DNA from 3 places in the Heyndrickxia sp. MSNUG genome. Region 3 is predicted to be linked to each of the others. Evidence: riboswitches for the same ligand, from Rfam matches in the RefSeq annotation. Region 3 holds a riboswitch; each other region holds the start of a gene.
The links. A riboswitch is a leader RNA that binds a small molecule or an ion and turns the genes downstream of it on or off. The one in region 3 is predicted to bind cyclic di-GMP.
Positions count from the first base shown of each region.

Region 1: another riboswitch for cyclic di-GMP. It lies ahead of AABM38_RS20125 (LPXTG cell wall anchor domain-containing protein); the one in region 3 lies ahead of AABM38_RS19595 (DUF192 domain-containing protein).
Region 2: another riboswitch for cyclic di-GMP. It lies ahead of AABM38_RS22425 (HNH endonuclease); the one in region 3 lies ahead of AABM38_RS19595 (DUF192 domain-containing protein).

Region 1 covers NZ_CP150978.1:4,004,604-4,015,318, reverse strand. The annotation lists gene AABM38_RS20165 (sodium-dependent transporter) at 1-274, opposite strand, end outside; gene AABM38_RS20160 (RNA polymerase sigma factor) at 531-1,088, shown strand; gene AABM38_RS20155 (hypothetical protein) at 1,081-2,781, shown strand; gene yugI (S1 domain-containing post-transcriptional regulator GSP13) at 2,909-3,304, shown strand; gene AABM38_RS20145 (hypothetical protein) at 3,567-3,746, shown strand; gene AABM38_RS20140 (ornithine--oxo-acid transaminase) at 3,970-5,166, shown strand; gene AABM38_RS20135 (DUF378 domain-containing protein) at 5,327-5,560, opposite strand; gene AABM38_RS20130 (iron-containing alcohol dehydrogenase) at 5,760-6,923, shown strand; cyclic di-GMP riboswitch class I at 7,171-7,263, shown strand; gene AABM38_RS20125 (LPXTG cell wall anchor domain-containing protein) at 7,416-8,909, shown strand; gene AABM38_RS20120 (class D sortase) at 8,969-9,631, shown strand; gene AABM38_RS20115 (glucose-6-phosphate isomerase) at 9,828-10,715, shown strand, end outside.
Region 2 covers NZ_CP150978.1:4,471,374-4,482,088, forward strand. The annotation lists gene AABM38_RS22400 (hypothetical protein) at 91-1,152, opposite strand; gene AABM38_RS22405 (hypothetical protein) at 1,571-1,870, opposite strand; gene AABM38_RS22410 (hypothetical protein) at 1,885-2,280, opposite strand; gene AABM38_RS22415 (hypothetical protein) at 2,312-3,175, opposite strand; gene AABM38_RS22420 (HNH endonuclease) at 3,214-3,354, opposite strand; gene AABM38_RS22425 (HNH endonuclease) at 3,287-4,069, opposite strand; cyclic di-GMP riboswitch class I at 4,136-4,226, opposite strand; gene AABM38_RS22430 (GntR family transcriptional regulator) at 4,705-5,469, shown strand; gene AABM38_RS22435 (PTS sugar transporter subunit IIA) at 5,469-5,900, shown strand; gene AABM38_RS22440 (PTS sugar transporter subunit IIB) at 5,913-6,200, shown strand; gene AABM38_RS22445 (PTS ascorbate transporter subunit IIC) at 6,201-7,469, shown strand; gene AABM38_RS22450 (phosphotriesterase family protein) at 7,542-8,459, shown strand; gene AABM38_RS22455 (bifunctional 4-hydroxy-2-oxoglutarate aldolase/2-dehydro-3-deoxy-phosphogluconate aldolase) at 8,469-9,092, shown strand; gene AABM38_RS22460 (creatininase family protein) at 9,097-9,846, shown strand; gene AABM38_RS22465 (LytR family transcriptional regulator) at 10,332-10,715, shown strand, end outside.
Region 3 covers NZ_CP150978.1:3,896,636-3,907,350, reverse strand. The annotation lists gene AABM38_RS19640 (hypothetical protein) at 1-276, shown strand, start outside; gene kynA (tryptophan 2,3-dioxygenase) at 613-1,455, shown strand; gene kynB (arylformamidase) at 1,510-2,136, shown strand; gene AABM38_RS19625 (TetR/AcrR family transcriptional regulator) at 2,276-2,902, shown strand; gene AABM38_RS19620 (ABC transporter ATP-binding protein) at 2,945-3,829, shown strand; gene AABM38_RS19615 (ABC transporter permease subunit) at 3,834-4,631, shown strand; gene AABM38_RS19610 (ABC transporter permease subunit) at 4,647-5,444, shown strand; gene AABM38_RS19605 (PAS domain-containing sensor histidine kinase) at 5,602-7,080, shown strand; gene AABM38_RS19600 (SET domain-containing protein) at 7,130-7,516, opposite strand; cyclic di-GMP riboswitch class I at 7,950-8,036, shown strand; gene AABM38_RS19595 (DUF192 domain-containing protein) at 8,127-8,483, shown strand; gene AABM38_RS19590 (Flp family type IVb pilin) at 8,487-8,675, shown strand; gene AABM38_RS19585 (A24 family peptidase) at 8,831-9,352, shown strand; gene AABM38_RS19580 (TadE/TadG family type IV pilus assembly protein) at 9,349-9,732, shown strand; gene AABM38_RS19575 (pilus assembly protein TadG-related protein) at 9,742-10,650, shown strand; gene cpaB (Flp pilus assembly protein CpaB) at 10,661-10,715, shown strand, end outside.

The DNA.
Region 1 (10,715 bases), 110 kb from region 3:
CGCCGTAGCCAAGCAGAGGCCATGCGCTTTTGGGAGCTAGATGTTTATAAGACATAACCGCGTCTTTCTGAGTGTTCCGGCCAATGATGAATTCGGCCAATAAAATTGGTGCTCCGATTAAAATAGTCATAAGCAGGAAAAGGACAAGAAAAATGCCGCCCCCGTTTGTACCCGCCATATAAGGAAACTTCCAGATAGCCCCTAGACCTATTGCCGATCCGGCAGCCGCAAGGATAAAACCAAGTTTAGAGGTCCATTGTTCATGCTTGTCCATATAAAAACTCCTTTTAAAATATCCAGAAAAAAATTTTTTCTGATAAAACAGAAAATTATTTATTCATGTTACTATTTATTCAGTTAAAAGCATAGTATTTTCAGGTTTTAACCAATTAATGTAACTTTTTACTATTTTTTCGAAACATAAACGGAAATCCGCCGTTTTATAGATAAAGTTGTTTCGATAAGATTTTTTCTTGCTGGAACAGTTCAATTTTTTGATAAAAAAAGAGAAATCAGTTTGGGGGATCCAAATGAATGAAGAGGATTTAGTATTTCGGGCCCGGAACGGAAACATGCAGGCTTTTGCGGAACTGATCGATGTTTATACTCCCACCGTCAAGCGCTTTGCCTTCCAGCTTGGAACCAATTATGACGACATAGATGATATCACACAGGAAGTGTTTGTCAGGGTTTTTCGCTTCCTGGATCAATTTTCACAGGCGAAGTTTACGACCTGGCTTTATAAAATCACCCTAAATGTAACCAGGGATTTTGCCCGCAATAAACAAAGACAGATTAAAAAGGTGCTGAAATTCGGAAAGGAGCGTACTTTCAATGGGAAAACCGCTGAAGAAAGCATCCTCCGTTTTGAGGAAGACAGAACCTTGCACGAATGCATTCAAAAACTTGATGAGAAATATCGAATCCCGATTGTCCTATTTTATTTTCATGATAAAAGCTATGGCGATATCGCGGAAATTACAGGCATATCGCTGGCGAATGTAAAAACACGCCTTTTAAGAGGCAAAGAACATTTGAAAAAGCTGCTCGCGCTAGCTGAGAAGAGAGAGGGTGAAAACCATGGATGATCAATTGTTGGAGAAGCGTCTCGAAAGCTTGAGAAAAGCATATCTCGACATGCATGAAGAGGAGAACCGATCGGAAATTCTTGCGGCCATTAAAAAAGACCAAAAGAGAAAGAAACAGAATAAGTGGTTTCACCTGCCATACGCAGCAAGTTTTATCGGTGTAGGAATGATTGCCGGAGTCTTAATGATGCAGTATATCGATGATATCGATCTATCTGCGTCAGAAAAACCAGGCATTAACGAGACATCGGGTGACAGCAGCGAAAAGAAAGGTGAACTGACAGAATCAGAAGTAAAAGAAAAAATAACAGCATTGCAAGCTTATTATACGGAAAGGCAAACCTATACAAAAGAAAATTTAGGTCTTGGAGCGGGATACGAGCAATTCTTTTATCAAAATATCCTTGATGATATTGCCCAATTTGAAGCTGAGGTACTTGAAAATCCAGAAGCAATTAATCGAGGTGAATTTGAACGAAAATCAAAGGAAATCAAGAATGCAATCGCTGAAGCTTTCACCATGCCATCTGAAATCATGGAAAAGCTGTCCCAAGGAGCCGGGAATCATCAATATGACAGGGGAGATGAATATAACCTGCTCGGCCAACTGGAGTCTTACTGGGGAGCTTATTTACAATCGTTAGTCCTGTACGAAGGGGAAATCAATAAAGCATTGGAAAAGGCGAGCGTGGCGGATGTTGTTGAAAAATTGAATGCTGGCGGTGAAGGAATCTCCACCCCTGGTTTAAAAAGGCTTGCTGAAGGTGCTGTTCGAAATGGCTATGCTTTTAGGGCAGAGGATGGGAAGATCGAAATCTATATTGATTATCTAAGCGTAGCTGAAAGGCTGAAACCTGAAACCAATCCTGATTTTATTTATTATCTGGAGCTAAAAAGCAACCGAGTACAGGATTCGCAAGGCAATGTATTATCGTATAAGAATTTGGGACAGCTTTTGGTGAAACATGAGAAAGGGGTTAAAATCGTTCAGGATCCAACGATTGAACAATGGATGAAAATTGATGTTCAATCCCTTTATGCTCTGTTTGTTAAAGGGCATCCTGCAAAACCTTTATTCACTGACAATAAAGTCTTAAAGGAAGAAGTAAAAAGCGCTTATCGTTATGTAATAGATACATATCCAGACACCGATACAGGAGCAGCCGTCAAAATTTTTTATGATCAGCTTGAAAAAAATAATTTCAAACAGGATCCGGAGTTTTCGATGCGGGCAGTAATCTTCCCAAAATATATGAACATCAAGACTCCTGATAAATCTGAAATTATGATTACTCAAAGCATCCTGCCATTAACAGCGGAAATGGAGTCTGCCTATGAGGAGTTTTCAGCCAAAAAAGATGTAAATATCCTCAGAAATTATAGCGCGTTTCAGGTGATGCAGCTCTATTTCTATTCGGATGAAGTAAAGGATTATGCGACAAAGTATGCATTATATTCTCAAAAAGACGCATTGCCTTCTGAAGAGCAATATATCAGTGAACAACAGGCTGCCGAAATGAAGCTTAGCACGATGCTTGAAGAGTATGACCATGCTTCGCTCTATTATTCAGAAAAGAATTCAGATTTGATTACCGGGATCCAATTACATTTCAAGGAACGTGCAGATGCACCGGTCTTCCAAATGGTCCAAGAGGATGGAATCTGGAAAATCAGATACATGCCTCTTCAATAGCCCGAAAAAAATTGGAAACTCCTAAATAAGAATTATCCTATTCCTTTTGATTAAAACTACATTATATGATATAATTTTTAATTGCGTATTAATGGGATAAAATACAACAAAATTTAGGAGTGTTTCGATGTCAGAGAAAATTGAAGTAGGCAGTGTTTTAACAGGAAAAGTTACAGGAATCCAGCCATATGGCGCTTTCGTTGCATTAGATGAAAATACACAAGGTCTAGTGCACATTTCAGAAATCACACACGGTTATGTTAAGGATATTAACGAGCACCTTACAGTTGGCGACGAAGTGAAAGTGAAAGTATTGTCAATTGATGAAGCTGCTGGAAAAATTGGATTATCTATCCGTGCAACTGAAGAAGCACCTGAGCAAGTTCAACGTGCACCAAAGAAGCCACGCAATAAGCGTCCAGCTGCAGTTGTTCAATACCAGGATGATTCAGCACAAGGTTTCAACACTTTGAAGGATAAGCTTCAAGAGTGGATCGACCAGTCAGACATGGCTAAGAAGTAATAGCTTTTGAAAAAACCGGGCAATTGAGTCCGGTTTTTTTTTTATGTCGTTAGATTAATTATAGAAATTAAAATACATGATCGGAACAATGGAGAGAGAAATGGTGGGACCGGATGTTCCAATAAAGGTCATTGGAACAATGGAGAGAGAGAAATCGAGTCACCGAATGTTCCAATAAAGGTCATTGGAACAATGGAGGGTGAGAAATCATGGCATCGGATGTTCCAATAAAGGTCATTGGAACAATGGAGAGTGAGAAATCATGGCATCGGATGTTCCAATAAGGGTCATTGGAACAATGGGGGGAAGAAATCATGGCATCGGATGTTCCAATAAGGGTCATTGGAACAATGGAGGGATAGAAATCATGGCATCGGATGTTCCAATAAGGGTCATTGGAACAATAGAGAGTGAGAAACCGAGGCATCGGATGTTCCAATAAGGATTATTGGAGACTGGGGATTCTCCTAAGAGTAGAAGTATGTAGAGGTCGAATTGTTATCCACATTCAATCCACTTATCGCATAAATTACGATGAATCCTGGCTTGTTATAAGAAAAACCCGACAATTCCGTTTTTTCTTTCTTTATGGGGTTACCTAGCATGATTCTACAGGTTACAATATGATTGTCTAACCAATTTTTCATTGGAACGGAGGAAGATTCATGACTACAACAAAAACACACTCTCTGATTGAACAGACAGAAAAGTATGGCGCCAATAACTATCATCCGCTGCCAATCGTTATTTCTAAGGCAGAGGGTGTTTGGGTAGAGGATCCTGAAGGCAATAAATATATGGACATGCTAAGTGCTTACTCTGCAGTAAATCAGGGTCATCGCCATCCAAAAATCATCCAGGCTCTTAAAGATCAGGCTGACCGAGTGACGCTAACGTCAAGAGCTTTCCATAATGATCAGCTTGGACCTTGGTATGAAAAAATCTGCAAAATGACAAATAAAGAAATGGCGCTGCCTATGAATACAGGAGCAGAGGCGGTTGAAACAGCAATTAAAGCTGCTCGTCGCTGGTCTTACGATGTTAAAGGTGTAGCTGAAGACCAGGCTGAAATCATCGCTTGTATCGGTAATTTCCATGGCCGGACAATGACAGCGGTTTCGTTGTCTTCTGAAGCTGAATATAAGCGGGGCTTTGGGCCGATGCTTCCAGGAATTAAATTGATTCCTTATGGAGATCTTGAAGCATTGAAGGCGGCAATCACTCCTAACACTGCTGCGTTCTTAATTGAACCAATCCAGGGAGAGGCTGGGATTGTCATTCCGCCAGAAGGCTTCATGAGTGCTGCATTTGATTTGTGTAAGGAAAACAATGTACTGTTTATTGCGGATGAAATCCAGGCAGGACTTGCTAGATCAGGAAAAATGTTTGCGTGTGAGTGGGAAGACATCGAGCCTGATATGTATATTCTAGGCAAGGCCCTGGGCGGCGGAGTATTCCCGATTTCCTGTGTAGTTGCTGACAGTGATGTACTAGGTGTTTTCAACCCAGGTTCACATGGATCCACATTTGGAGGCAATCCAATGGCTTGCGCTGTATCGCTTGCATCACTTGACGTATTGATTGACGAAAAGCTGGCTGAACGGTCGCTTGAACTTGGTGAATATTTTATCAGCAAGCTTCGTGAAATCGATAACCCTATGATAAAAGATATCCGCGGCCGAGGACTTTTCATCGGTGTTGAATTGACAGAGCCTGCCCGTAAATATTGTGAGGATTTAAAAGAGGAAGGCTTGCTATGCAAAGAAACACATGACACTGTCATTCGCTTCGCCCCGCCCCTTGTGATCAGCCAGGAAGACTTGGACTGGGCAATTGAGCGTATCAAGAAGGTTTTATCGTAAAAAACACATACGAAAACCCGTCCAATATCCGGACGGGTTTTTTCTTGGCTAATAGAAAAGCATAAATTTTTTTCGTAATTTATGCTTTCCTAATGCATAAGGGCAGCTACGACTCTGTTTTGGCCTTAAGCGCTCGCCAATCGGTGATTTTTCTTTAAAATTATCTTGTGGCCCTTGGTTCTGCTGCTCTTTCTTCTTCTTCGCTTGGAGCGAAAAGAAGTCCTAGATTGATTAAACCCGCAAGTCCTACTAAGCCATATACTATTCTGGCCAATGCTGCGTCCTGACCTCCGAAGATTGCTGCAACAAGATCAAATTGGAAGAATCCGACTAAGCCCCAGTTAATAGCACCAATAATCGTAAGGACCAATGCAATTCTTTGAATACCACTCATGGATGTTTCCTCCTTAAAATATGGATTCGTATTTAGGTTGATTCAGCAGTAACAATATTATTCATCTCTGCCATTTAAACATTATTCTGGTAAAAAAAACTGTAACTTTTTATAGCACATTGGAGAACATTAAGAAGTGCAATTCTTTTGCATTGCTTTTAAAAAAAGAACATAATGGGCGATAAGGAAGGTGATTCAAATGGATAATTTCACATTTTATAATCCAACTAAATTGATTTTTGGCAAAGGCCAACTTGAGGAATTGAAGAATGAAGTGCCTCAATATGGCAAAAAAGTTCTTCTTGTATATGGCGGCGGAAGCATAAAGAGAAATGGGCTTTATGATTCGGTCCTAAAACTTTTAAAAGAAATTGGCGCAGAGGTGTTTGAGCTTTCAGGTGTTGAGCCTAATCCACGAATATCTACTGTCCGTAAGGGCGTCCAAATCTGCAAGGAAGAAGGAATTGAATTCCTGCTTGCGGTAGGCGGCGGGAGTGTTATTGACTGTACTAAAGCAATCGCTGCCGGTGCCAAATATGATGGCGATGCATGGGACCTTGTGACAAAGAAGGCGTTCGCTTCCGTTGCACTTCCATTCGGTACGGTGTTGACTCTTGCTGCAACAGGCTCTGAAATGAATGCAGGTTCGGTTATCACGAATTGGGAAACGAATGAAAAATACGGCTGGGGCAGCCCAGTGACGTTCCCAAGGTTCTCCATTCTGGACCCGGTGAATACATTTACTGTACCAAGAGACCAAACAATCTACGGAATCGTCGATATGATGTCTCATGTGTTTGAACATTATTTCCATTTGACTGAGAACACTGAGTTCCAGGATCGCATGTGCGAATCCCTGCTGCTGACTGTCATGGAAACAGCGCCAAAGCTTCTGGCTGATCTTGAAAACTACGAGCATCGCGCAACTATTTTATATGCAGGCACAATGGCACTGAACGGTATGCTATCAATGGGTTACCGCGGTGACTGGGCTACTCATAACATCGAACATGCAGTTTCAGCAGTTTATGACATTCCGCATGGCGGAGGACTTGCTATCCTGTTCCCGAATTGGATGAAGCACAATTTGAAGGTAAAACCAGAACGCTTCAAAAAAATGGCTGTCAGGGTCTTCAACGTGGATCCTGAAGGTAAGACAGACGAAGAAGCCGGTCTTGAAGGAATCGAAAAGCTGCGTGAATTCTGGTCAAGCATCGGAGCACCATCCCGACTTGCAGATTATGATATCGATGACAGCAAGATTGAAGTAATGGCAGATAAAGCAATGGTCAATGGAGAATTTGGCAACTTCACAAAATTGACCCACGAAGATGTGGTGGAAATTTATCGCAAGTCTTTATAAAAGTCAAAAGGACCCAGTAAACTGGGTCCTTTTTCATTTAACTAGGAGAATACTAATATCGATCCATCTTTATAAATAATTAAAACACTTATATTATCACTGTTCTCGGTTGAAAAATGAAACTAAAGAAAAATTTACCAAAAATATTTCTAGGTCTAAATGTTTAACGATATGGTTAACTGTGGTAATTCTCTAACTATAAGACAATGGAGCTAAAGGGATATTTTACATAAAGTGTCGTCACCGCCCATGCAAATAGCAAACCAGCTGAAAAGCTGGGACGCAAAGCCAGGAGTCTAAGGCAGCCTAATTAGGCAGCTATGATCGTCCAGCCGCCATGGATTAAGAAATTTGTCCTGGCGGCTTTTTTTGTCAAAAAATCGCAAAATATTATCGAAAGAGAGGCGAAATTTCCAGTAAAATAACTGAATATTCAGTTTATTTATGATGCAATTAATAATGAGAAAAAACTATGAAAAGGGGATTAAACAGTTGAAACCTATAAAACATGTGTCCATTCTATTATCCTTGATGCTTTTGTTATTCATTAGCCTGCCTGTAACTGGGGCATTTGCAGCTGGCAGCGCCGAAAGTCAGACTGTAAAAAACAGCAAACAATCATCTCAGGTTGATTCCAAAAAGAAGAGCAATCAAGCTCAAACAGAAGCGGCTAAACCAAAGGCTCAAAATGAAAATACAGCAAACTCGAATAATAACAATACTGAAGGAAACTCAGCTGTGAAAAAAGAAGCTGCACAGATTCAGCAAGCTGATCATAAAGAAAAAGCTGAAACGAAGGTTGAGAATGATCAAACAGTTGAAATAGCAAAAAATGAGAAAGAAACAAAAACGAAGGTAGAAACAGTATCGGAAAAAGTAGTGAATACAAATAAAAGTACGCAAATTCATTTGCATCTGAAGGATTGTGTAAATCCAACTGTAAGTGTTTTTGTTGAACTTAAAGGCGAATGGAAGGAAATGTCCAATCCAGGAAGCTCACCACTCTTCAAATTGCTGGATGGTGGAGAATTTGTTAAGGATGATGTTACGGCTTTTAAGCTTGTTTTTGAAGGTGGAGAAGAACTGGTAGTTCCTGTTAGTGAAATTAAAGTGGGTGTCGAGGCAGAAGGGACAATCAACTATTGGCTTGAAAATTGTGACCTGCCTGATAGTGGAGAAACTGCACCTGATAAGGATGCAAATAAAAGCACTCAAATCCATCTGCATGTAAAGGACTGTATAAGCCCAGCGGCAAAAGTATTTGTAGAGATTAAAGGCGAATGGAAGGAAATGACCCATCCAGGTAAATCACCACTCTTCAAATTGCTGGATGGCGGAGAATTTGTAACGGAAGACATCACTGCATTTAAAATTGTTTTTACCAGCGGCGGTGAGCTCGTTGTACCTGTAAGCGACCTTAAGATTGGAGTAGAGGCAGAAGGAACGATCAACTACTGGATGGAAAAATGTGATATCCCTCTGAAAAACACATTCAAGACATTAAGCTTAATGATCGATGACAGCAAGGGCAAAATTGACAGTGCTGCAGTAATAATGATGAATGGGAAACGTATTGAGTTTAAGCTTGTGAATCATGTTTGGACAATCCATTTAACAGAAGAAGCGAAAATGGATATGCTGAAAGGACTCGAATTAACAAGCAATGGGCAGACAAAGGTCATCCCCTTAACACAATTATCTGAAGAAATGGTTCACCTGGAAAATCAGGTTCTAACTCTTAAAGTAAATTGGAGCATGCAAGGAGAGATCGTCGGTGAAGAAACAAATGAAGGCGCATCGCCAGTTCCTATGAAGAACTCCGGCTCAGGAAATACACCTGGAGGATCGACAGGTTCACAAGGCTGGGTTGGCGGCGATGTTCTTCCGCAAACGGGTGAAAGCAGCCGGATGCCTTACTATATCCTCGGCTTCTTGATTGCAGCAGGAGGAGTTATGTTAAGGATCAAAAATCCATTGAAGAATTAATTGTGAAAAAAACTTGAGAGAGGAAGAAATTCCTCTCTTTATTTATATCTGAGGTGAAAATGGTGAAAAAGGTATTTTCGATATTTTTAATCCTGACCGGGTTTTCAATTTTCTTTTATCCTGCGATGAAGGATTTATATACATCCTACAGCCAGAAACAAATGATGGACAAGTGGGAAAATAACTCCCTTAATGAAAATGAAGCAGCAGAGAGCCTTGGCAGCCTGGAAGAGGTGTTCAGCATCGAAACGAAGGCGGAAACTGTTGAATCAGCCAAGCCTATTATGAATCAGGAAGAGAAAAAAAACGAAGAAAAACAAAAAGTGAATCCTGGAATGGTTGGTGTTATCGAAATCGATAAAATTAATCTAAGGCTTCCGGTATTGAACGGGGCTTCCATGGCTAACATGGCGATTGGAGCCGGTCTGCTGGAAGGAACGGCACTACCGGGAAACGCCGGTAATACCGCGATTGCCGCCCATCGCAGCAGAGCTTATGGCAAAATGTTCAACCGTCTGGATGAAATCGCCACAGGGGATTTAGTGACGGTAAAGGACAAGGACCAAACCTATCAATATGAGGTTTACGAAACATTAGTCGTCGAACCGAATGATGTATCCGTGCTTATGGGCAGCGATGATGAAAAAACACTGACTCTTATTACCTGCACGCCAATTGATACAGCTACGCACAGATTAATCATCAAGGCGAAAATGCCTTAATCTGCATGTCCGGGTGACTTCCCGGACTATTGTTTTTTCAGGGGGTTAAAAACATTCAACAAGGAAAAAAATAACGAAGTCGTGAAATTTTAAAAATATTTCACAATTGGTCACGCTTACACTTTAGTGTGATTCTTGATTCTTGGTGGAGCTTTCGTTAAAGTGGTAGAGAATACAATTAAATGGAGGATCAGACATGACACATGTTCGTTTTGATTACTCAAAGGCGCTAAGCTTTTTTGGTGAACACGAAGTTACATATTTAAGGGATTTTGTAAAAGTAGCCCATCATTCATTGCACGAAAAAACGGGTGCGGGCAGTGACTTTTTAGGGTGGATCGACCTGCCTGTGAACTATGATAAAGAAGAATTCTCACGCATCCAGAAATCTGCTGAAAAAATCAAAAGCGATTCTGATGTATTGCTTGTTGTTGGAATCGGCGGATCATACTTGGGTGCTCGTGCGGCACTTGAATTTTTGCAGCACAGCTTTTATAACGCTCTTTCAAAAGAGAAGCGCAAGACTCCGCAAATCATCTTTATTGGTAATAACATTAGCTCCAGCTATATGACAGACGTGATGGATCTTTTAGAAGGCAAAGACTTTTCGATCAATGTCATCTCCAAGTCTGGAACAACAACTGAGCCTGCGATTGCCTTCCGTATCTTCCGCAAGCTTCTTGAAGAGAAATACGGTGTGGAAGAAGCTCGCAAACGCATCTACGCGACAACAGACAAAGCACGCGGTGCATTGAAAACTCTTGCTGATAAAGAAGGCTATGAATCATTTGTGATTGCTGATGATGTCGGCGGCCGTTACTCAGTATTGACTGCAGTAGGCTTGCTGCCAATCGCTGTCAGTGGTTCAGACATCGAAGCGATGATGAAGGGTGCAGCGCAGGCTATGGAAGACTTCAGCAAGTCCGAGCTTGAAGAAAATGCTGCTTACCAGTACGCTGCAGTCCGTAACGCTCTTTACAATAAAGGCAAAACAATCGAAATGCTAATTAACTATGAACCATCACTTCAGTACTTCTCTGAATGGTGGAAGCAGCTGTTCGGCGAAAGTGAAGGGAAAGACCAG
Region 2 (10,715 bases), 570 kb from region 3:
GAAGAAACACGGGGACCGTCACTGTTCCTCAAAGTAATAATCCTACGAAGCGTGACACCATAAACCTCCACGCTTCCCACTTATATATTTTTATCCCTGTTTTAATACATAGTCTTTATAATGATATATCTTACTGTATTTAAACAATTCATTTTCAATTTGTATATTATTTTCTGGAATATCAAAAAACCTCTTTAAAAAAGCAAATAAGTGTTCTTCTTTAATAGGTAATTTTTCTTCTAATTCAAATAATGAAAATGAGTAATTATTCAAAAGAAAATATTGTAAGTTTTCATGAAAAAGTTGCAATAATTCCTTTGCCCATACTGTATTCTTAACAATCAAGGGAGATTCACCTTCATTTAATACTAGAGCTTCTAAAACAGCCATTTTTGAATAAATTGAAGGCATAATATCTATTGAAGTGTTGTAACTTGGATCTTCTATAAAAAACTCTATAGGAGCCATAGAATCGTTGTTGAAGAATACATTGATTCCTAAGCCATTGAATCTACTATTCTTTACTTGTCTATCAGGACTTCTATATGTATGATTAATACTTGATTTTACTTCTGCTAGACCTATGACATTTAAGAATTTATCAATTATGATAAAGTCAGGAGACGGTGCCCTATTAGATGTCCCAACTTTTAAGATTCCATGTTCTTGTACATTATCAATCTGAGCCAACAATAACCTTACTAAACCTTCTCCATATCCCCCTGATATTTTCCCTTTTTTTTCTGGTAAAATTCTGCTAACCAATCTTTTGTTTGTAAAGAGTACTCCATTTTCCACAACTAGGGGATGCTGATTTAGTATATTTATATAGGGATGAACTTCTCCAGTAGCCATAATTTCATTAAGCAACCCAAAGTAATCACTTAATAGAAAAACTAAGTTATTATGTATCTCTAGATATCTACTTCTATCATAACTCGTAGCCCTTAACCTAAAGTACGTCCTGTTTGCAAGTTTATATGCATCATTAAGATAACTATTAATATCAAGATGTGTTAAGTTAGAATTTAATGAACTAAGATTCTTCTTAACCATTTGATGTAATTTGCTACCCGCTGTAAATGTTTGATGTGATATTGCTGATGCAATAGTAAAATCCATAGTTTTTGCAGGGCTGCTCAGACTAGACATATAAATCTTCTCACCTCATCTTAATTATTTCGAAAGGACGCGAAACTCGGAGACGGTTCTTCTGCTTGACAAAATAACATAGTAATATTCAATATTTTTTTGGTATCCTCCTATTCTACTTTAGTTTAGCAGTCACATATGTATTGAAAAAAATTGAAAAGAGCTCAGTTTCTAGTTCACTTTATTTCGAGTACAGAATGGGACATTAGAACCGTCTGTTTCGGATCTTTTTCTCTCTTCAAGTTTGCCAATTCCACCAGAGTTATTTAATAACTAAATGTAATAAGCCTTAAGAAAAAAAAGCTTAATGACGAATTCCCGCAAAACTTCTCGTCTTTTATTTCGACTCCCGAACGTGACACTAGAACCTTCCCGGTGTCTGCGCTATTTGGAACGCAAGAACCGTCCCCATGTTCCACTAAATACTGTTCATTTCCAACATTAACTTTTGAATAGCTTCTTGATCGTCATTTTTAATGGCTTCTTCTAGTTGCCCGTTTAATAATTGCAGCTGGTTGTTTTGTTGTTTGTTTTGCATTTCTTGATTGAACTTGTCTTTGTCGGCTTGCAGGATGGTGTATATTTGTTGTTCTTTGGCCAGGATGGCTGCTCGTTCTGCTTCTTCCTGTTTTATTGTTGCGTTCAGTTCTTCTGCTGCTTGTTTTAATGTTTCTTTGATGATTTGTTCAGCTTGTTCCCATTCTTCTTTTGAGGACATGATTTTCACTCCTATTAGTCAATATAACTCTTTATAGGCTGAAGGCCCTCAAGTTTTACATCCTGCATTTTGTTATCCAGTCCATCTAGCGGGTTTTTGTTATAGACATTCATCATTAAATTAGATGCAAGCGTCACAAGCTGCATATTATTTTCCTGCAGTCCCTTTTCAAGTACCTTATCTGCAGAGCTATACAATCGTTCACGTTCTGCGAAACTTTTTTCCATGAACTTTTCAAACTTGTCTCTTTCCAGCTCAATCTTAAGGGTGATGGCATTGAGGCATGAAATCAGGCGTTGCCTTTCGGTTTCTTCCACTTCTTTTGCCTTCAAGTAACTTGTCGCCGAATTAATCGTTTCTGTTACAACTGATGCGATATCCAATGGGCTAAAAACATTCTTTACACTCATTATGACTTCCCCTTTTTATTTGAAGTTTCCACTATAATTGTCGGACTAATTGCTCTAACTGTTTAGTCAGTTCCTGATATTGAGTAGTAATGACAGCCTCGTCCTGAAGAAACTGTGTCGTAAGAGTTTTTTCCAGCATCCTGATGATTTCGATCGCTTGCTCTGCATCCTGGACGTCCGATTCATCGGTAAAATCTGAAGCTAATAATTCTTCCGTATGCTTCATTTTTTCTTTAAGAGGACGATACAAGCGTTCAATCAGCGAACGTTCTTCGTAGATGCTTTGTTCAACAAAGGTCAAGTTCGTTTTCAATACTCTTAGTCTTCCACACTCTAATTCCAGCTTTGCCTTTATTTTTTTCGCTTCCTGCAAATAGGAATCTGCCTGTTTCACACGTGTTCTTTGCTGGATTAAATCCATGCCAATAACCCCGCCGACAAGTCCTACACCCAATGTACCGATCACCGCAGCGGCTGCAGGCATGAAGGGATTGCTATCCTCAGTATGTGAGGAATAAAAATCCTTCCTTCTTAAATGATAGTCTGTTATATATTTCTCCACCGTTGCTCCGTATTGACTTTTAATCTCTTCATACAATTTCTTTTTATAGACGTAATGATCGTCAATCAACGTTTCAACACAAAGTATTTCTGTGTGAACATCATCAAACAACCCATCATACTTCCTTTGTGCCTTATACAGGATCTCTCCTGCCTCACTATTTTTTTCATAAGATGTTTTATAATCGCTGTTGCCTTTAATCACCATTTCTTTAAAGCCGTCCGTCATCAATTCGGTAAACTCTTTTCTTCCATCACTTAGAATCTGCCCTAATTCTTTTCCTGAATCTGTGAAGATTTTACCTACTTCGAAAACATTCCTAAAGAAACCCATCACACTGCCCCTTTTGGCTCAATTTTGCTTTTTCTAACTTATCTATACTCACTCCCGCCACCCCAAAGTTCACGGCCTCCGGTATGTCCCACGCTTGCATGTGTTTCCCGGTCAACTAATTGCAGGACTCCTGGCTCTTCCATTGTGATGCCAAGTGTATCCTTCTGGATTATCTCCATTGGACAAAGATTCAATGTCAGCTTCGTTCAAGCCTAGCTCTTCAGCTAATTCTGGATCTCCTTGAATATCCTCATATAACTCATAGTTTGCATATGTAAAATGGATATAATCGCTTCTCAGATACATGTCTTCCTCTATTTCCACTTCATATTCACTATCGAAAACTGGGAAGGAATCAGTAACGGTTTCTCCATTAGGTAGTTCAATCGTTTTGGTCTCGAATGGTATATCTTCACCTGATAAATCGGAACCTGTCTCCTCCGCATCAGCAATATCGACTCCATCTATAATATCAACAACTCCTACAGCCAATGCTCCTATGGCAACCGTTTTAGCGATGGATATGGCTCCTTTTTTAACACGGTCATGATCTCCATCGATAAAACCGCCAATGACTTCACCGCCATTATGGACCGTGTGTTTAGCAGTTTGGTAGACTCCCTTCGCAGTCCTTCCGACAGCACTTCCGATATCATTCAAGCCCTGATCACGCTGCGCGGGATTGTCATTGATGATTCCCGCAACCGTCCCAACAGCTCCATCAGCAGCTTGTCCAACTGTAGTTCCAGCGAACTCCGAGGCTTTTCTGACTCCTTTTCCGATGTCCTCGATCACATCTGATCCAGTTAACTCCCCAATAACCTGGATTGGTCCTCCAACTACCATCCCAGCGGTTTTGCCCGCATATTTACCAAACGTCTTAAGAAAGCTCATGCCATTAACCCCTCCCGGATAATAAAAAAACTATGACAAAAAGCCATAGTAAGAGGTTCTCTAAACTATGGAAACCTGACGATCATAGCACACCTCAGCATGCCTTAGACTCACGGCTTTGCGTCCTCCCCTTTCGAGAAGTTTGCCTTTTTCATAGTATTTGATTTGGAATTATTTACATATCAAGTATATAGGTCTTTGGCACCGTGTGTAAAGTACCTACTAAATCTCGTAGAAATTTAAAATACATAGAATTTAAAAGGAATTATTATTCAGTAAAATGGAATATAATTTCCCGTGTTGTATAAATAAAGGAAAAAAACACGATGAGCAGGTAATAACCCACTCATCGTCCTTTTTTCCGTAAAACTTCTGAATGTCTACTATAAGAACCGGGCCATTTTCTCTCAGGGTACATCCCCGCGCTTCCACCAAAAAAGGAACACGAGTAGAACACAGGGACGGTTCCCGCGTTCCTAAAAGGAACAAGAGAACCGTCCCCATGTTCTTCTAAAAGGTTATAATCTTTGTCTGAATAAAAAAAATAATTGACACAATTCATTATAATGTTAATATTTAATTAACTAATTATCATATAATACATCATAATCTTTAAAAAGAAGGTGATAATCATTTTGCGGTTAGATAAAAACCTAAAGATGCCTCTTTATAAGCAATTAAAGGATGCTCTTATGGAGTATATTGAGGAAAACTTAAAGGAAGGCGACGCTCTTCCGATTGAGTCAGAAATTGAGAAACTATTTGGTGTCAGTCGTATTACCGTCAGAAAAACAATTGAGGAACTTGTCAATGAAGGTGTAGTCACGAAGACTCAAGGAAGGGGAACCTTCGTACAGTCGAAAAACATCGTCCAAAAAGCTGGTAATATCACTAGTTGGACTGAGGAAATGCGTGTAAAAGGGAAACATACTGAAACTAAAAATATGATGATTTATGAAATTGAGCCATCGAAGAAAATAGCTGCAGAGTTGCAGCTGGCCAAAGGAGAAAAGGTTATTTGCCTGAAGCGTTTGCGTTGTGCAGACGGAGAACCTATTTCAATCCTGATTAACTACTTCCGCTCAAAATTCACACCTGGTTTCATGGAAAATGGTCTGATGAAGGAATCTCTTTATGAAGTACTTGAGGAAGATTACGGTATCCATCTCGAACAAGCACATGAAAGAATCAAGGCTAGACTGTCCACCGATTTAGAAGCATTGGAATTAGGAATCTCTCCGGATTCAGCTATCCTTCATATCACCCGGGTTTCCTATTTACCTGATGGAACCCCATTCGAGATGGTTGAAATGGCTAACAGATCTGATCGTTATGAATATGATATTGATTTAGTTGGCAGAAACAAATTAAAGACATTTAACACGGAAGGAGAGTCCTGATGCTGACCATAAACAAAAACCTCATCCAATTAGACGTTGAGGCAGCAACCGCTGAAGAAGCCATTCGTGCAGCAGGTAAACTATTGGCTGATGAAAACAAAGTGGAGGAGCGCTATATCGATGCAATGGTAAAAGGCTTCGAGGATGTAGGTCCTTATATTGTTTTAGCTCCTTCCATTGCGATCCCTCACGCCAGACCGGAGCATGGCGTCCTTGAACAAGGCTTTTCCCTGGTGCGCCTGAAGAACCCGGTAGCATTCGGCCACCCAACAAATGATCCTGTTCAATTAGTTTGCGCTATTTGCGGCACTGACGCCACCAGCCATATAGGCATGCTGCAAACAATTGCAGCTGTATTAGGGAACAAAGAGAAACTGGAAGTGATATTAACATCCAATAATGAAGAAGAAATTTTATCAATTTTAAACTAAGGAGTGGGGAAAATGAGAATTGTGACTGTATGCGGAATGGGCTTTGGAACATCACTAATGCTGTTGATGGAGGTTCAGGCAATCGCCAAGAAACATGGGTATGATGTTGATGGTGAAGCTGTAGATTTGGGTTCAGCCAAGGGTAAAGCCTGTGACTTTATGGTCACCTCCAGTGAAATTGCATCTGAGTTAAGCAGTGAATCTGTTGAAGTAGTCTCCATTAATAATCTATTAGATAAGGAAGAAATAGAGCAAAAGGTCATGCCCGTTATTGAAAAAATTGCTAAAGGGGTGAAATAGATGCTGGATTTCATTGTATCTATTTTAAGTAACCCTGCCATTATCCTCGCCCTTATTGCCGCTTTAGGATTAATAGCTCTGAAAAAGTCTACCTCCGATGTCATTAAAGGTACCTTAAAAACAATCTTTGGTTTCTTAATTCTTCAGCAAGGTGCCGGAATTATTGTAAACGCTTTAATACCTTTCAGTACGATGTTTACCGAAGCATTTGGACTAAAGGGTATTGTAGCCGAAGATAATGCTCTCGTTGCAGCAGTACAACAAGTTTTAGGAAAAGAAACAGCCCTAATTCTTGTATTCTCATTCCTAATCAATCTAGTAATTGCAAGATTGACTAAATGGAAGTATATCTTCCTTACTGGCCATATGATGTTCTCATTCGCAGGTACAATGGCGATCGTTTTCCATCAAATGGGATTATCATCAACTATGACCGTCATCCTTGGCTCAATTATACAAGGTATCTCAATGGTATTATTCCCTGCCATATCTCAGCCATTTGTCCGTAAAATAACTGGAAATGATCATGTTGCCTTCGGTTTCTGGGGCAGCTCATGGATCAGCTTGTCTGGATGGGTAGGCGGAAAATTAGGGAACAAAGAAAAGTCTTCTGAAGATGTAAAAGTTCCTAAGTCACTCGATTTCTTAAAAGATATGAGTGTATTAATGGGTATTGTCATGATCGTCATCTATGTTGTTACTTCGCTCTTTGTAGATCCAGCAAAAATGGCGGAAATAGCTGGCGGGCAGAACGCGATTCAGTTCTCTATCATGTCCGCACTAACATTTGTTGTTGGTATTTTAGTATTACTTCAAGGTGTCCGTATGTTTTTAGGAGAAATAGTCCCTGCTTTTAAAGGGGTAGGTGAAAAGATTGTTCCTGGAGCTAAGCCTGCGTTAGATGTCCCAATCTTCTATTCATTCGCACCAATCGCAGTAACACTAGGCTTCTTGGCTGCATTGATTGGCAGCTTATTGGTAACAGCTATTTCTAGCATATTGCCAGTCGTCGTTTTACCTTCTGTTATTGGTCTATTCTTCATGGGCGGGGCAGCAGGAGTATTCGGAAATGCAACTGGCGGCAGACGCGGAGCCATTATTAGTGGATTCTTCTTAGGCGTCAGCTGGACATTGCTAATTGCCCTTGCCTACCCTCTTGTGGATGTTACAAAATATGGCGTTGAAGGATTATGGTTTGCTTCTCCGGATGCAATCATCGTGGTGATCCTTATTCGTCTGGTTGGCATGCTGTTCGGAATTCAAATTTAATTTTAATGCCCGTAGAGGAAAGAGCGAAAATTCTTTCCTCTCACTATTTAAATAATATAATCAGGAGTGATGATAATGGGTAAAGTTCGTACCGTTTTAGGAGATATTGATGCAAAAGATTTAGGTTTCACATACAGCCATGAACACTTATGGGCAAACCCACCGGCTAGCCAAAAGGATCGAGATTTAGAATTAACAGACTATGAAGCTAGTGTAAGTGAACTTTGGAGATTTAAACGCGCAGGTGGAAATGCGCTTGTAGATGCTACAACAATGGATTACGGACGGGATGCCAAGCACCTTATCAGAATGGCCGAAGAAACTGGTGTAAATCTCGTCATGACAACCGGATTCAACAAACATATCTACTTTCCAAGGTGGGTACAAGCATTAGAAATTGAAGAAATTACACAAAAACTAGTCAGGGACGTTACAGTAGGTATGGACGGCACTTCTGCAAAAGCTGGCTTCTTAAAATCAGGTTCTTGGGATCAGCTCATCCACCCTCTTGAGGAAAAAGTGACTCGGGCAATGGCACGGGCGCAGCTTGAGACTGGCGCACCCGTTTGGCTCCATACCGAAGCTGGAACTATGGGGGAAGAAATGCTCGACATCCTTGAGGAAGAAAACGTAGACTTATCAAAAGTAGCTGTAGGCCACAGTGACCGAAATGCAGACCCCTACTACCACCTTGGACTAGCTAAGCGCGGAGCATATGTACAATTTGATGGCGCCAGTAAAATTAAATACTATCCTGACAGCGTGCGAGTAGAACTGATCAAGAATATGATTGAAAATGGTTTTGTTGACCAGCTATTAGTTTCAGCCGATATGGGCAGAAAGAGTTATCTACATGCTTATGGCGGAGGCCCTGGCTTTGAGTACATTATTAAAAAGTTCATTCCTCGCCTATTGAACGAAGGCGTCAGCCAGGAAGATATCGATACGATTTTTATCAAAAACCCTGCTCGCTGGCTTGGCCAGTTTTAAGAAGGTGAAATGATGAATATAAAAAAAGGAACCATTGTCGCAATTATTCGCGGAGTAGAGCCAGCAGATGTAGTCGATATCCTGAAGGCATTGCTTGAAGGTGGCATAAACTGGGTCGAAGTATCCCTAAGCGAAGAGGAAAAAGGACTGGAATGCATTAGAATTCTAAATGAAACTTTTGGTGATCGAATTCATCTAGGAGTTGGAACAGTCACTTCCATCGGCAAGGCGAAAAAGGCTATAGAAGCTGGTGCCCGTTACATCATTACTCCAGGATGGGATAAAGAGCTAGCGAAAGAAATCCAAAAATTAAATGTAGAAATTCTCCCGGGTGTGTTTACACCAGGGGAGATCATGCAGGCACTGAACCTTGGCATTGAAGTTGTCAAACTTTTTCCGTCCAGCAATCTTGGCACTGACTATATTAAAAACTTAAAAGGACCATTCCCTCACCTTAACATTATGGCAGTTGGCGGAGTTTCTTTGGAAAATATCCGGGATTATTACAAAGCTGGCTGTACATCATTCGGAATTGGCAGTGACCTTGTCCCCCGAGGAGCAACAAAAGAGGATAGAGAGAAAATCAAAAACAATGCTCAAAAATACGTAGAGATGTTAAATACTGAGGTGTAACACCATGGGAAAAGCTAAAGAACTGATCACTATGACAAGAGACGAAGTGGAGGCAGCAATTAAAGAATTTCCTGTAGCGATTTTACCTATGGGAGCAACTGAGCAGCATGGCCATCATCTTCCTCTTGGAGTTGACATCTTCCTTGCAGAAGGGGTTTCCAGAAAACTCTCAGAGAAGACCGGCGCCTTGCTGCTACCCACCCAACCCTTCGGATATTCCTGGGTTTGGAGAGACATTCCGGGAACTGTTTCACTACAGCAGCACCATGTTGAAGCAGTGATTAAGGATGTCGCGCATAGTGTTGCACGCTACGGAATCAAAATGCTCGTTCTCGTTAATGGCCACGATGCCAATAATGCCAGCATGAAATATGCAACCCGCGAATTAGCTGATGAACTAGACATTCCGGTCGTTTATCTATTCTATCCTAACCTGAATAAAGTCATGGAAGATATTTGTGACACCCCTACTTGGCACGGCATGGTACATGCTTGTGAATTTGAAACTTCATTAATGCTGGCCCTTAAACCCGAACTAGTTGAAATGTCTAAAGCGGTGAAGGAATATCCCGAAAAGCCTAGACTGTACGGGAAATCATCAATTTCATTAGGAGATTTAAGTAAAAGCGGAGTTTACGGCGATGCAACACAAGCCACTAAAGAAAAGGGAGAAAAGATGCTGGACCTATTTGTTACCGATATGGAACAAATTCTTTTAGAAGCCTATGAAGAAGTTAAAAATGAAGGCTTATAGGGCGGGTGCTGGCACCTCTTCCTTTGTAATTCTGTAGGATTTAATTACTAGTTACGTCAATATCTCATATTAAAACCCTAGCTACCATCAGCTAGGGTTTTTTCTTCTTTTCATACTATCCAAACAAAATTTTTCCGCGTGGTTTCCTATCGTAAAGTACAGGCCTAGGTGGCAGGAGGCTACAGAATCTTCACCAATCTAATTAGGTACGGATCGGAATTTAATTAAACGACAAAGCCAGATTCTCACTATTTTTCATTTTTGAGAATCTGACTTTTTTAAATGCGTTTAAGTTTACCTTCTTATCCGCTATTTAATAAAAAATGAAACATTAGAACCGTCCCACGTTCCATTTTGGATAAAAAATACATTCTCTATTAACTAAAAATTTGTTAAGATAGTGAATAGTGCAAAAACCTTTTTATTAGGAAGGAACAAAACGATGCGATCTGAAAAAAGAAAAAAAGCCTACGTGGCTTAAAGTTATAGGAATAGTGATTCTTCTATTAGTAATTGGTGTAGGAGCTTCTGCATTTACGGTATATAACTCTTTAACTAGTGCTGTGGATACGATGCACCAGCCGATTAAACGGGATAAATCGGAGAAGCGTCAAGACCCTGTTACTTTGGATAAGAAGCAGCCATTTTCCGTATTGATGATGGGTGTAGATAAACGTAAAGGTGACAGCGGCCGTTCTGACACATTAATCGTGCTTACTGTTAACCCTAATACAAAAACAACGAAAATGTTGAGCATCCCGCGTGATACAAGGACTGAAATCATCGGTAAAGGGAAAGAAGATAAAATCAACCATGCCTATGCTTTTGGCGGAGTCGAAATGGCAATGGCTACGGTTGAAAATTTCCTG
Region 3 (10,715 bases):
GTTGGTTATCTGCTTGTCGTAGGGATTCTAAACAGGGTTCTTGGCTTTGTCGTAACAACCATTTTCATCCTAACAACGATGCTTTTTGGATTCACTGAAATCATTGGCCATTTTATGGTTCATATTGTCCTGATTATCTTTATCATCGAAGGAGTTTCATTCTATAACCCGCCAATTAAAATGCACAAGACAAAAACAGATCAATTCATTTTCGTTTTCTTGAACTTCATTTTTGTGCTAGCAGCATTTTTATTAATCTACTACCGTTTCGCGTAAAATTTAACATTAACCAAAATTGCCTGTAAATACATTTGCAACCCTGTAAAAACAGCCTCCGAAACTAAAACCAAGGCTGTTTTTTCCTTTTTATCATTCGTTCATTATTTCTTTTAGATTTATAGACCTTTTATTGACGATAGGATTAGTTCTTGTTACGATTTCTCTAGTTGCCAAGAGTGGTCGAAATCATTCCTTGTTCTATGTACTTGAAGATCGGTCCACTTGATGGAACTTGACTAAACTGAAAATAATGTAAGCGGATTTATTCTAAAAATAAACTGAAACATCCACCACTTAGTGAAAAGTAGTGATTTAATTGGGAGGGGTAAATTGATGAAGGAACAACAAAAATCCGAACTTGAAAAAGAGAAAATTCATACTGATTTTGAAAAAGAGATGTCTTATGGCAGCTATTTGCAGCTGGATAAAATTCTGTCGAGCCAGCAGCGTTTGTCGGACCACCATGACGAAATGCTGTTCATTATCATCCATCAGGCTAGTGAGCTGTGGATGAAGCTGATTTTACACGAGGTAAGTGCAGCGATTGAATGCATCCGGAAGAATGATTTGGAGCCATCCTTCAAGATGCTTTCGAGGGTGTCAAGGATCCAGCAGCAATTGATTCAATCATGGAGTGTATTATCTACTTTGACACCGTCTGAATACATGGAATTCCGCGACAAGCTTGGGCACTCTTCAGGATTCCAGTCCTATCAGAACCGCATGATTGAATTTGCATTAGGACAAAAGAATGCGCATGTGTTAACGGTATATAAGCATGACGCAGAACTGTTCAAAAAAATGGAAAATGCGCTCCATGAACGCAGCATTTATGATGCGGCCATAAGCGCACTTGCTATGCGCGGCCTTCCAATTGATGAGGAAGCCCTCAATAGAGACTGGTCCGCACCATACGAACCAAATGCAAGTGTCGAGGAAGCGTGGCTGACTGTATATCGTAATGTGGACCAATATTGGGATTTGTATGAACTGGCAGAGAAACTGGTTGATATAGGAAGCCAGCAGCAGCTATGGCGTTTTAACCATATGAGCACGGTGGAAAGAATCATCGGCCACAAAATGGGAACAGGCGGATCTGCAGGAGTATCCTATCTGAAAAAGGTCGTGGACCATAGATTCTTCCCTGAGCTTTGGAGCTTAAGGACAAAGCTGTAGGATTTGCTATGTTCATTTAAAATGAAAATAGACTAAAAGAAAGAAGGAAACCCGATGGGATCATGGATTGATATTTCACAAGTTTTGAACAATAAAATTCCTGTTTGGCCTGGAGATACCCCTTTTCATTATGAGGTTAGCTGGAGCATGGAGGAAAGTGGCTCTGTCAATGTTGGCCAGGTGACGATGAGTACCCATACCGGGACCCATATTGATGCGCCATTCCATTTCGATAGCAATGGAAAAAAAGTCATCGAACTTGATTTCAACCTATATATCGGAGAGGCGAAGGTCATTCAGTTGCAGCGGCCGCCAAGTATCGGCATAAAGGATGTGGAGGATGTTCCGTTACAGGGAGTAAAGCGTTTGTTAATAAAAACAGATTCCTGGAACGATAAAACAGTTTTCCCTGAATCCATTCCTCATATCGAGCCAGAATTAGCGGCATATCTAGCAGAGCATGGTGTGCAGCTTCTCGGGTTAGATTTGCCATCCGTCGATCCGTTGGACAGCAAGGAACTGAGTGCCCATCATGAGCTTAACCGCCATGGCATCCATATCCTTGAGGGGCTGGTGCTTGATCAGATTGAACCCGGTGAATACGAACTTGCGGCCTTACCTCTGCCGCTTGGGGATGCAGATGGAAGTCCGGTTAGAGCCATCATACGAAAAATAAAGTAACGATCAGGCTGTCTTATCCTTCGATGAGGCAGCTTTTTCTATGTCGAAAAATAGAATATGAATATCATTGACCGGGTTGGTCAATTAGGAATAGAATGTATTTGACCAGTTTGGTCAATATGATACTGAGGAGGGCAAGATGTCTTCAAAATTTTTTAGTTTAAATAAAGAAAAGCAAGAACGTATTCTGAACGCTGCTCTCAAGGAGTTCGCCCAAAAGGGGTATGATAATGCATCGACTAATGAAATGGTCAAAGCCGCGGGAATATCAAAAGGCCTGTTGTTTCATTACTTCAATAATAAAAAAGAATTGTACATTTTTTTATATAACCACTTTGTCAGGGTACTGACGGAGGATTTCTTCGATGAAATGGATTTCAGTGAGCGGGATATTTTTGAAAGGCTGAAAAATTTGATGATTCTTAAAAGCAGGATGATGATCAAATACCCGGAGGTTTTCGATTTTATGATTTCAGCTTCGATGGAAACCGCTGAAGAAGTCAAGAATGAGCTGGCCAGCACGAATACGGACCTAATGCATGCTAGCTACGCGAGGTTATTCGATAATATTGATCTGGGCAAATTCCATGATGGAACGGACATTCCGAGAACAATCAATATCATCATGTGGACTTTAGAAGGCTTCAGCAATCAGGAGCTTAAAAAAACAAAACAACTCAATAAAGGTATACATGATTTCGATGAAGCCTTTAAAGAGGCAGAAGTGTATATTGAGATGCTGAAGAAGTCGTTTTATAAGCAATAAATAGATTTACCTTTTTTATAGATAATTGAGGGAGGGTCTGGCATGAACGTTATCGAGATTAAAAACCTGACCAAAATGTACGGCAAGGCCAGGGGGATTGAGGATGTCAGTTTCAATGTAGAAGAAGGAGAAATATTCGGATTCATCGGGCCAAATGGTGCGGGGAAATCAACGACAATCAGGACCTTGTTGTCGCTGATCTACCCGACAAGCGGCAGTGCGACGATTTTTGGGAAGGATATCATCACCGCAGCACCTGAGATTAAGAAGGAAATTGGCTATCTGCCTTCCGAGGTTTTTTACTATGACAATATGAAGGTCCTAGATCTCCTTAAATATTCAGCAAGCTTTTATAAAAAGGATTGCACCAATCGGATCAAGGAACTGGCAGAAATCATGGAGCTTGACCTCACCAAGAAAATTGATGACCTCTCCCTCGGAAACAAAAAGAAGGTCGGCATTGTCCAGGGGCTTCTGCACGAACCGAAGCTGATTATCCTCGATGAACCAACCAGCGGTCTTGATCCGCTCATGCAGCAAAAGTTCTTTGAACTGCTGGAAAAAGAAAATAAGAAGGGTGCAACCATTTTATTCTCCTCCCATATTTTAAGCGAGGTTCAGAGGCTGTGCGACAGGGTGGCGATCATTAAGGACGGCAGGATTGTGACGGTTGAGAAGATTAGCACGCTGAAAGAAAATACGTATAAGAAATTCAAAGTAGAAACAAGTTTACACATGGGAAAAGAGCATTTCAAAGTTGAAGGCGTTAATCAGCTTGAGCAGGATGGCAATACGATCAGCTTTTTATTCAGTGGCAATATTAACTCGATCATGAAAAAAGTCGCAGTAATTGAGATTGAGAACCTATGGGTAGAAGAACCAGACCTAGAAGAGATTTTCATGCATTATTACGAAAAGGAGGCCTAAAACCATGAATATGTTCCTTCATGAATTGAAGGCTTATCGGAAATCCACCATTGTTTGGTCTATCTCGTTAGTGGCTTTAGTCGCTCTGTTTCTTTCTATGTTTCCCTCCTTTTCAAAGGATGCAGAGGAATTCAAACAGCTGCTCGAAGGCTTTCCCGTTGAGTTAAGGAAAGCAATCGGCCTATCAGTAGACAATATCGCAACCATGCTTGGATTCTTTTCGTACGCTTTTTTATACATCAAGCTTGCGGGAGCTATTCAGGCTATGAATCTCGGAACCTCTATTTTGTCCAAAGAAACAAGGGAGAAAACTGCCGATTTCCTGCTGACAAAGCCGGTTACACGGACGCAGATTGTGACTTCAAAGCTTCTGGCTGCACTTGTTTCCTTAGTGGCAACAAATATTGTTTTTTCAGCGGCAGTAATAATTATTGCTTTAATTGTTGCGGGCAATGATTTTAGCAGAAATGCACTGCTGCTAGTCTCAATTACATTATTTTTCATCCAGATGATGTTCCTGGCGCTGGGAATCCTTGTGTCCGTTGTCTTCCCGCGAATTAAATCTGTGATCACCGTATCGCTTGGCACAGTGTTTGGATTTTTCATGCTGGGAATGATTAGCTCAACTGCTGAAGATAAGGGTTTAAGATATTTAACACCCTTCAATTACTTTGATTCAGCATTTATCGTGAAAAATATGGCCTATGAAACTTCATTTATCATCGTCGCAGTTGTTTTTTCCATCACCGCCATTGCAGCTGCCTATTATATGTACGTGAAAAAAGATGTCCATTCCGTCTAGAGAGGAGGTAATGCTATGAATATTTTCAAAATGGAAATGAAAGCTAATCGGAAATCGTTGATCATCTGGAGCATCGGCGTCATTTTCATGGTTGCTTCGGGTATGGGGAAATATGCAAGTCTCGGCAGCTCAGGACAATCAATGAATGCACTGATGGCCGATATGCCAAAATCGCTGAAGGCCATTATGGGGATTGGGTCATTTGATTTGTCTTCGCCAATTGGGTATTACGGGATGCTATTCTTGTATCTGGCTGTTATGGCAGCCATCCACGCAGCCATGCTGGGAGCCAATATTATTTCCAAGGAAGAGAGAGACAAAACCGTTGAGTTCCTGCTGGTAAAGCCAATTTCAAGGAATTATATGATTACGTCCAAATTGGCGGCTGCCTTAATGAATATCATCATCATAAATTTAGTAACGCTAGCCTCCTCTATCGGAATGGTGCAGAAATATGCAGACGGAGAAAACGTAACCGGTGATATCACGATGCTTATGATTGGCATGTTCATTCTCCAGTTGATATTTTTGGTCGTTGGAAGTGCTGTAGCAGCTATTTTAATAAATGCCAAAAAGGCCAATTCTTTATCGACCGGAATCCTGCTCATCTTTTTTATCCTATCCATTGCAATCGATATGAACGAAAAGCTTGAAGGGTTGAAGTATTTCACACCGTTCAAATATTACGATGCCAAGAATATTTTGAATGACGGACGTTTCGAGTTCCTGTATCTTGCTATATCATTCATGCTGATTCTCGTCCTTTTAGCTGCAACTTATATATTTTATAGAAAAAGAGATATGAATGTTTAAGATCGATCCCGGACTTCCGGGATTTTTTATTAGTAGGGATAAAAACTTAATGAAAACAGAATCCACGATAATATACTTGAAAAAATACTTCTTTTGATAAATCGCAACTTTCTGTAAAATGAAGATGTAAAGTTTATGAAAGTTTGGAGAGATCTCTATGCGTAATAGTTTCCCTTTGTTTGGAACTGATGACGAATCAATTTATAATCCTGATGAGCTGCTAGATTTATTTTTGAATTGTACGGCTGATGGATTTGCTATTGTCGATATGGAGAATCGCTTTGTAAGGATCAACCATATGTATACTGAAATTTTTGGCTATACAGAGGAAGACCTTATAGGAAAAACCTTTTACGAGTTTTCGAATCCGGATTTTGTTGGGGATCTTATAAATGATGTCAAGAATGGCAAAACATATGCCAACATGATCACTCAACGGTATCATAAAGACGGATCAATGCTGGATATAGCAGTCTCTTATTCTCCTTTCCGAAACAGGAAAGGGGAAATTATCGCGATCATTGCCATCTATCGTGATATTACCAGTATTGTGAGGATGGAAAATGAATTGCACAGAACCCGTGAGCTCTACGAATTAATCACTGAAAATACAAGTGATATGATTAAGGTATTCACAAAGGATAAAAAAATCGTTTATGCCTCTCCGTCACATGAAAAAGTCATTGGACTTCCACCTGAAAAGATTGTTGGGAGAAATTTAGAGGAATTTTTATGTTCGGAAGAAGAGGCTATGCTTGATGAAAAAATCGATGAGATTCTGGAAACGGGTGAACCGCAGCTGCTTAGGAAAAAATTCAGGACAGTTGATAAGAATTCCATTGTTTATACAGAATATAATATTTCTCCGATTTATAATGAAAAAAAGGAAGTTGATTCCTTTGTTAGTGTCGGCCGGAATATTACCGATCGTGTGAAAAATGATGCAGCCATTCGAAATTTGGACCGTTTGTCGATTACTGGCCAACTAGCTGCAGGAGTAGCACATGAAATCCGCAACCCGCTGACCGCCTTAAAAGGCTTTTCCAAGTTATTGCAAACGAGCACTGATAAACAAAAACAGTCAGATTACTTGATGATCATCATGAACGAATTGGATAGAATCGATATGATTGTAAATGAATTTATGTCGCTGGCAAAGCCTCAGGCTGTTCAATTTGTAAAAGGTGAATTATGTGCGATAGTGGACAGCACGATTAATGTCATCCATCCACAGGCAATCATGCATAACGTGCAGATCAAAACAAATTATCCACAAACCAAGGTTGAACTGCTGTGCAACCCGCATCAGCTGAAGCAAGTGTTTTTAAATTTCCTGAAAAACGCAATTGAATCGATGCCTAACGGCGGAATTATCCACATTGACATCAACTTAAACGAGGCAGGAAAAGTTGAGGTCCATATTTCAGATGAAGGTCCTGGAATAGCAGCTGAATTACTGCGCCATCTTGGTACGCCGTTTTATACCACCAAAGATAAAGGAATCGGTCTGGGGCTAACCATCAGCAATAAAATCATCCAGGAACACAACGGATCGATGAAGATTGAGAGTTCGGTAGGAAAAGGAACAACCATAAAGGTCGAATTGGATTACATAGTGAATGCTTTAAAAAAATAATAAAATGCGGCTTCCATAGTAATGGGAAGCCGCATTTTTTATTGTTAACTTATTTTTCTTTATCTTCATTAAACCAAAGCGGGTCATTGTTATCGACTTCGCCATTATAGTTAATCATGATTTCTTCGCCGGCACGGATGTCACGGTATGCAAAAAAATCAAAAGTATGATTGTCAAAATTGATTTCATACGTAGCATTTGGTTCATAGGAATGATTGAACAGCATCCCATACCCAAGCAGGATGCACGAGTGATGTATGCCGTACTCGAATGCATAGTCAGCCAAAGCAGTTTTCTCAATGTGTACATGGTCGGCATTGGGATAGGAAAGAACCGGTGCTTCATGGATCAGTTCGCCTTTCGCTATGTCACGAGTGGCGAATACCCCTCTATTGAATTCTCCATCACTTATTGTTGAAGTCTTAATTTCGATCATAATTTCACCTGCTTGTCCTCTTGTTAGTTGGATTTTATCCTCTTAAGCATGACTGTTCTCATTCAGAAATGCAAATATTTTTCTTTTCCAGCAAATTTTCATCAGAAAATAATTTTTCAAACCTTTATTATCATAATTTTATCCTATAAGCCAATAAAAATTCATGAAAAACCAATCTATTTACCTATTAAATTGACCGAGACCTATGTCAATATATAGAGCTTTTCTCAGTCGTTTTACCCGAGAAAGATTCCGGAAAAAGGAGGAAGAAAATAAAGTGGTTATGTTGAACTACTTGTCGGAGCAATAGTTTCATTTTCCTGAGTCAATAATCTTATTTTATTTTTCAGAAAAATCAGGCATTATGATGGGTTTTGTAGAATTTTGTTTCAAATTATGATGTGGATAAGAGATCAGTCGGACATGCACTGAATCTCGATAAAGGCAAACCTGGTGAAAGCCAGCGACGCAAAGCTACAGGGGCTACTGCACTAAAGTGCTAAGCCAGCCAGCTACCGAAAGATCAGGGTGAATTACATGACATTTGTTCATCTAACCCCCCTTTCGGCAAAGGCGGGGTTATTTTTGTACAGTTGGAGGTGAAAAATGAATGAGACTGCTGAATCTATCGAACGGCAAAGAACTGGCAGCACATGTAAAAGTAGCAGATACCTTTCTTAGCAGATTCAAAGGGTTGATGCTGACGAAATGCTTGCCAGAAGGACACAGTCTCTACATACGGCCCTGCCCGTCCATCCATACCTTTTTTATGAACTATTCCATCGATGTTCTTTACATCAACGAGAACAATGAAATTGTAGGTGCAGACGAACAGCTAGAACCTGCGAAAATTGGAAAGCGCTACAAAGGTGCGTATTCCGTATTCGAGCTCCCAGAAGGCACAATCCGGAATACAGGAACGGAAGTCGGTCATTTGATCAAACTACTAAATGAAAAGGGGAAATAAACAATGAAAGCAAAAATGAAAGCATTATTCACTGAAGAGCAAGGACAGGGTATGACTGAGTATGGTTTGGTGTTGGGAATTATTGCGGTTGCGGTTGTTGGGGCGTTAGCATTGTTGCGAGAGCAAATCATGGAAATGTTCACAAGTGTTACAGATGCAGTAACTAATAGAGAGAACGTACCTGCAGAATAGAGAACAACTTATTATTATCTATTGAACTTATTAATATTCTTCTTGTCAGCGTTGAAAAATTATAACTTGCCAGTCAGAGGTACAGGCAGAAAGAGCCTCGCGTTGAAAAACGTGGGGCTTTTTTTAAAACTCGTCGATGAAACGAGGTAAATAGTATGTGGAATGATTATTTGTTAATGATCTTACTGGTGATATGTGTGATTACCGATGTAAAAGAACGAAAAATTTATAATAAAGTCTTGCTGCCTTTCTTGCTCCTTGCGCTGATTATCCATCTTGCTACTGGCGGATTCAGTGGCCTGGGATTCACGGTAGCCGGAACAATTGTAGGTTTTGCCGTTTTACTCATCCCTTATTTTATGGGAGGAATGGGAGCAGGGGATGTGAAGCTGCTGGCTGTGATTGGCGCACTTAAAGGCACTGTCTTTGTCTTGACGGCTGCAGTCTATATGGCATTGGCAGGGGGCATCCTCGCGTTGATTGTTCTGTTTTTCCGCAAGGGAGCATGGGGCAGGATCAGACACATTGGAATGTTTTTCGGTGGATTGCGGAGCGGCATGAGGATTCCTCTTTTAGTGGACAAAGAAGGTTTAACTGCTACCTATCCTTATGGTGTAGCCATCGCCATCGGTACAATTGCTGCTGTTGCCTTCCAATCAGGAGGAGGATTGCTATGAGGAAGGATGAGCGAGGACAGTCTTTAGTTGAGACCGCTCTCATCCTGCCGGTGCTATTGCTGATACTGGTTGGCATTCTTGATTTTGGCCGAATGATGTATTCCTTCACCCATCTTCATATGGCGGCCCAGGAGACGGTACGGGTTGGAAGCCTTGGGGAGAGTGATACAAAGATCATCGCGTTTGCGAAAGATTATGTTCAGTTAAAAGAAATTGATCAATTGAAAATTAATATTTCACCTGGAGAAGCTGAACGGGATTCGGGTGAATATTTAACGGTAAAGCTTGAGTATCCTTTTCACTTTTTTACTCCGTTTGTATCCAGCCTGTTTCCATCAGCTTTGTCAATCAAGGCGGAGTCCACAATCCGGGTTGAGTAGGGGGATCAGATGATAAGAAAAATTTTTGCAGAGGAATCAGGAAACTCACTCCTTCTGGCAGCCATGTCACTTCTAGTCCTTCTCAGTATCGCTGGTCTGGCGATTGATGGCGGAATGCTTTATATGACCAAAGCAGAGCTGCAAAAGACAGCCAATGCTGCAGTCCTTTCAGGTGCACAGGAGCTGACGAACAATGAGCCAAAGGTTGATGAGGTGACAAGGAGTATAGTGGCTGCACATAACAATGGATCAACAATAGACAATATTTCAGTTGTAATGGAGAAAAAGGTGGCAATCGACCTGTCAAAAACAGTTTCTTTAGCTTTTTCGAAATTGTTTGGAATGGAAACGGTCAATGTTCACGCACATTCCGCTGCGGAACTGAGAACAATGGGAAGGGCAGAAGGAGCAGCTCCTCTTGGAATTGATGATAGTATCCCTCTTGAGTTCTATAAGGAATACCAGCTAAAAGTAGATAGCGGTGGTGTTGAGTACGGTAATTTTGGCGTCCTTGCTTTAGGCAGCACCGGGGCTAGATCTTATGAGGAAAACCTCCGGAACGGTTATCAAGAGGAATTGGCAGTAAATGATATCATCGCCACCCAGACGGGGAATATCGCAGGGAAAACAAGGGAGGTCATTAAGGAAAAAATAAATTCTTGCCCAGAACTTCCGAGAGATATCCATGACAGAGATTGCTCGAGGATTATCCTTATTCCTGTCTATACTCCATACAGCCATGATGTCAATCAGGTAAAAGAAGTGAAGATTACCGGCTTTGCTTATTTTTACATAACAGACCCAATGGATAGTAAGGATACATCCATCAAAGGTATGTTCATAGAAAGACCAGGTACAGGATTTGAAACAAAAACAGGCGTTTTCAAAGGCGCATACAGCATTCGAATAACGGAGTAGGTGATCAAAAATGCGATCAAAGCTTGTTTTGGTCCTCGCATTGGTAATGGGGATCGTAACAACAT